Regions from separate parts of the Novosphingobium sp. BAM6 genome, predicted to be linked through region 1. Evidence: predicted binding sites of a transcription regulator. Region 1 holds the regulator's gene; the other holds the start of a gene.
The links. Region 1 encodes LexA, which represses DNA repair genes until DNA is damaged. Its sites were predicted from a motif close to GTTCCNCNCTTGTTCT; they were not measured.

Region 1 (2,202 bases):
CGAACGCGATACCGATGTCATCGTCACCAGCGGCGGCGCCTCGGTGGGCGACCACGACCTGATCCGGCCCACGCTGGAAGCCTGGGGGGCGCAACTCGCTTTTTGGTGCGTGGCGATCAAGCCCGGCAAACCGCTGCTGATCGCGACGCGCGAAAATGGTGCCCGTCGCCAGGTCATCGTGGGATTGCCCGGAAATCCGGTGTCGGCATTCGTGACCGGGTATTTCTTCCTGCTCCCTTTGCTACGCCGGCTGGGTGGCGCGGAAATGGCAACCCCGCGCTCGATCGCCACCCGTTTGGCCGGCTCGACGCCCGCGACCGGTAGCCGCCGCGAGTTCGTTCGGGGAATATGGGACGGCGAAGCGATTCATCCCATAACCCTGCGCGATAGTGGCGCACTGACATCGCTGGCACATGCCAATGCCCTCATCGATCTTCCCGCTGGCAGCCCGCCCCGCCAGCAGGGTGACAGTGCGCGCATCTACTTGATCCGGAACGGCGGTATTGCTTGACCGGGCGCAATTTGTTGCTTAGTTGTTCTCACATTGTTCACGCTTTAGAGCAGTGAGGCGGTCATGCCTCACCAGATCGGCAAGAGGCAGCGACCATGTTGACGCGCAAACAGCACGAATTGCTCCGGTTCATTCAGGTCCGTCTGGAAGAAAGCGGGATCTCGCCAAGCTTTGAAGAGATGAAGGAAGCGCTCGACCTCAAGTCCAAGTCGGGCGTCCACCGTCTGATTTCGGCACTGGAGGAACGCGGCTTCATTCGCCGCCTGCCGAACCGCGCCCGTGCGCTGGAAATCCTGCGCCAGCCGGAAGATGCCACCAGCAAGCCCGCTCTCCCCCGTCCGGCAGAGGCTGGCGTTGCAGCCCCCTCGCTCGGGAGCGGTACGCCGGCGCCTCGCACCCCGGCAAACAACAATGATGTGATCGAGATTCCTCTTCATGGAAAGATCGCTGCCGGCGTTCCGATCGAGGCCCTTGAAACGCACGCGATGCTGCCCGTGCCTGCCGCTCTGCTGGGCGCTGGCGACCACTATGCGCTGGAGGTTTCGGGTGACTCGATGATCGAGGCAGGTATTCTCGATGGCGACTTCGCCCTGGTCAAACGCACCAATACAGCGCGCGACGGGGAAATCGTGGTGGCACTTGTGCGAGGAGAAGAGGCAACCCTCAAATATCTTCAGCGGGAGGGCGGCATGGTTCGACTGGAGCCTGCCAACGCCGCCTACGAGCCGCAGATCTATGCCCCGCAAGACGTCGAAGTTCAGGGCAAGCTCGCTGGCCTGCTGCGTCGCTACCATTGAACCTGAATTGCCGCAGATGACTGCTTCGACATGGCAGAGCAGTCATCTGCAATCGACAGGCAGGCTAACACCTCGCAACCGGGTCCAGGCCTCTATGGCGCTGAAGGCGATACTGAACGCCCGTCATACCGGGAACGCCCGCCTGACCGGGAACGATCGTCGGGCCGGGAACGATCGTCGGGCCGGGAGCTATCGTCGGATCGCAGTCGATGGTTCGTGCCGCTGGGTATGGGCCGCCACCAGCCGTGCTCCCCTTGCCCTGCGGCAACGGTATCGACTGACTGGTGTTCCAGATCGATCGTCAGGCCGCCGGTATGCGCCAGCACATCGCGATCAATCAATAACCATGCGGGTCGGCAACTCGATGCAAGCCAGCGATCGGCAACCACAATGTCGGCGCGGGCGCATGCAGCCGCAAGACTGCGCTCGCTGACCGCTTCATGCCCGCGAGACAGGAGAACGCGCCACAAGCGCCCTGTCTTCGAAATATCGATACGACAGAAATCGTCATTGCATCGCGCCGATGGCCAAGTCTCCAATGGTCGCAGATCTCCGGAAAAGCCGGCGATTTCCTTGATATTCTGGCGGGTATAATCGCTGCGGGTATTACGCAGGGTCAGCAGAGTGCGCCCCTCGTCCTCGACGATGGCAACATGTCGGCCATCACCTGTAACGAGAATGTCGGGCGGTTGCAGAGCGCATAGCCACAGCACGCCTACAAACGCGGGCAACAGCCCCCACAGGCGCACAGACCCGCGCCAAAGTCCCAACCATAGCCCGCCAAACGCGAACAGGGCAAAAGCCACACCGCTCATCGTCGGCAACAGCGTGACAGCGCCTGGGCGCTCGGCCACCCAGTGCGCCAGCCCGATCAGAAAGCGGATCGCCTCCCCC
Region 2 (2,202 bases), on a different contig from region 1:
GCCGCAACAATGAACGGACGCAACTTCTTGAGGGAAACGGTCATCCGGCCGATGTCTTGCAGTGTCAGCGTTCGCCAGCGCCGTGCCGTGAGGATTGAGCTGACCGCCTTTGGACCAAGGCCGGGAATGCGCAGCAGCATTTCCTTCGGCGCCCGGTTTACATCGATGGGAAAAATGCCTCTGAACTTCAGCGCCCAGGCCAATTTCGGGTCTATGTCGAGCGGCAGCATTCCCGTTGCCGGATCGGCGGCCGCAGCCACTTCTTCCACCGTATAATCGTAGAAACGGATCATCCAATCCGATTGATACAGGCGATGTTCGCGCATCAAGGGCGGGCGCTGTAGCGGCAGTACCGCGCTTGCGTCGGGGATTGGACTGAAGGCTGAATAATAGACCCGCCGCAGCGCGAAGCGATCATAGAGCGTCGAAGCGCGGGCCACGATGTCACGGTCGGTCGCTGCATCGGCCCCGACGATCATCTGGGTCGATTGTCCACTGGGCGCAAAGGAGGGGGCAGACCGGAAGCGCCTCTTTGCGTCGGTCCCCTCCTCAATAGCAGAACGCATGTCCCTCATCGCGCCTTCGATCCGCTTTTCGGATTTTTCTGGCGCAAGGCGCTGCAATCCGCTGGTCGTCGGCAGTTCGACATTGATCGATACCCGGTCGGCATAAAGCCCCGCTTTCCTGATCAATTCGGGATCAGCATCGGGTATGGTCTTGAGGTGAATATAACCCCGGAAATCGTGATCATTACGCAGGCTTCGCGCAACCTCGACGATCTGCTCCATGGTATAGTTGGGCGTATTGATGATGCCCGATGACAGGAATAATCCCTCGATGTAGTTGCGAGCATAAAAATCGAGTGTGAGGTCGACGATCTCCTTGGCCGTGAAGCGTGCCCGGCGCACATTGGACGATTTTCGATTGATGCAATAATGGCAGTCGAAGATGCAGCTGTTCGTCAGCAAGATCTTGAGCAGGCTGATGCAGCGTCCGTCTGGTGCATAGGCATGGCAAATCCCCCCGCCGCCTAATGTCGAGCCGATGCCCTTGCCGCCTCTCGAATCGCGTTTTCTGGCGCCCGAGGAGGAGCACGATGCATCGTACTTCGCTGCGTCGGCAAGGATCGTGAGTTTTTCGGTCGTATTTAGCTGCGCCATGAGACGTAACCTTTGCGGGTCAGATCAAGTTCGGCGCGATTGTCAGGCTGCCGGAGGATGACGATAAGCCATCGTTGGCCGATTTCAAGAATTTTCGTTCTTTGTTTGTTCTGATGCTTGAGAGGTCCATGCCCCGCCTTGAACGCTTGCGCTTCGTTAGGTGCCGCGCTGGAAATCGACCTTATTGTGTGCGGCCGAGCCCTCAAATCCCGCTTCTACTTTGCAAGAGAGTGAGCTTTTGGCTTGCTCTTGCAAGAGGTGCCATCTTGTCTGCAACAATGATCCTGATGCTGGCCCGGAGCAGAAGAGACCAGCAGCGGGCTTGGCGAAGGATGTGATCCAAGTGCTTCTCTCGGCCGAGGATATGAGCCGATTTCAAAGAGAAAGTCCGCAAACCATGGCCGATATTTTCACATCGGCGGCTTGCGGACTTCGCTATCGGGATGCCTTGAAGATGGCGCTTTAGGGAATGCGCTTACCTCGGCCAAAGAAGAAGCCTGCAATCAGAATTACGGCGGCTACGAGCAAGAATACCTTGGCAAGGCCTGCAGAAAGACCTGCAACGCCGCCAAAACCCAGCAGTGCTGCGATAACGGCTACTACGGCGAAAATAACGGCCCAGCGAAGCATGAGGCCTCTCCCTTAGATAGTTTCACTGCGCCGACCTGTTTCGGCGAGTTCGCATCTATAAACCCGTTGCGCGGGGTTATGTTCCCCATTCGCCACAGTGCAGGTTATGGCTGGCTGCTAAGCTATCAGTGGGAGCCAAACGGTCGGTCCAGGCATTTTCAGGGCATGAACCGCTCCCTTGCATTCGTCGGCGCGGGGCCGACAGCCATCTATACCCTGCATGCTCTGCTGGATCAGGCACCGCCGCCATTTGCACTGACGATCTTCGAAAAGCAGGCCAGCATCGGGCGTGGAACGCCATATCGTCCCGGCTGGAATGACCCGGCCATGCTGTCGAACATTGCGAGTATCGAAATCCCGGCACTGGAGGAGCCGCTTGTGGCATGGCTGGCCCGTCAAGACGATGAGCGCC

Region 2: the regulator LexA is predicted to act here: its motif matches at 1,257-1,272, upstream of AC3EC3_RS17025 (putative DNA modification/repair radical SAM protein).

Annotation. Positions count from the first base shown of each region.
Region 1 is NZ_JBYNTR010000001.1:810,222-812,423, reverse strand. Features, by position in the region: gene AC3EC3_RS03840 (molybdopterin molybdotransferase MoeA) at 1-511, shown strand, start outside; gene lexA (transcriptional repressor LexA) at 607-1,308, shown strand; gene AC3EC3_RS03830 (ComEC/Rec2 family competence protein) at 1,401-2,202, opposite strand, start outside.
Region 2 is NZ_JBYNTR010000009.1:14,734-16,935, reverse strand. Features, by position in the region: gene AC3EC3_RS17025 (putative DNA modification/repair radical SAM protein) at 1-1,160, opposite strand, end outside; gene AC3EC3_RS17020 (FAD/NAD(P)-binding protein) at 1,584-2,202, shown strand, end outside.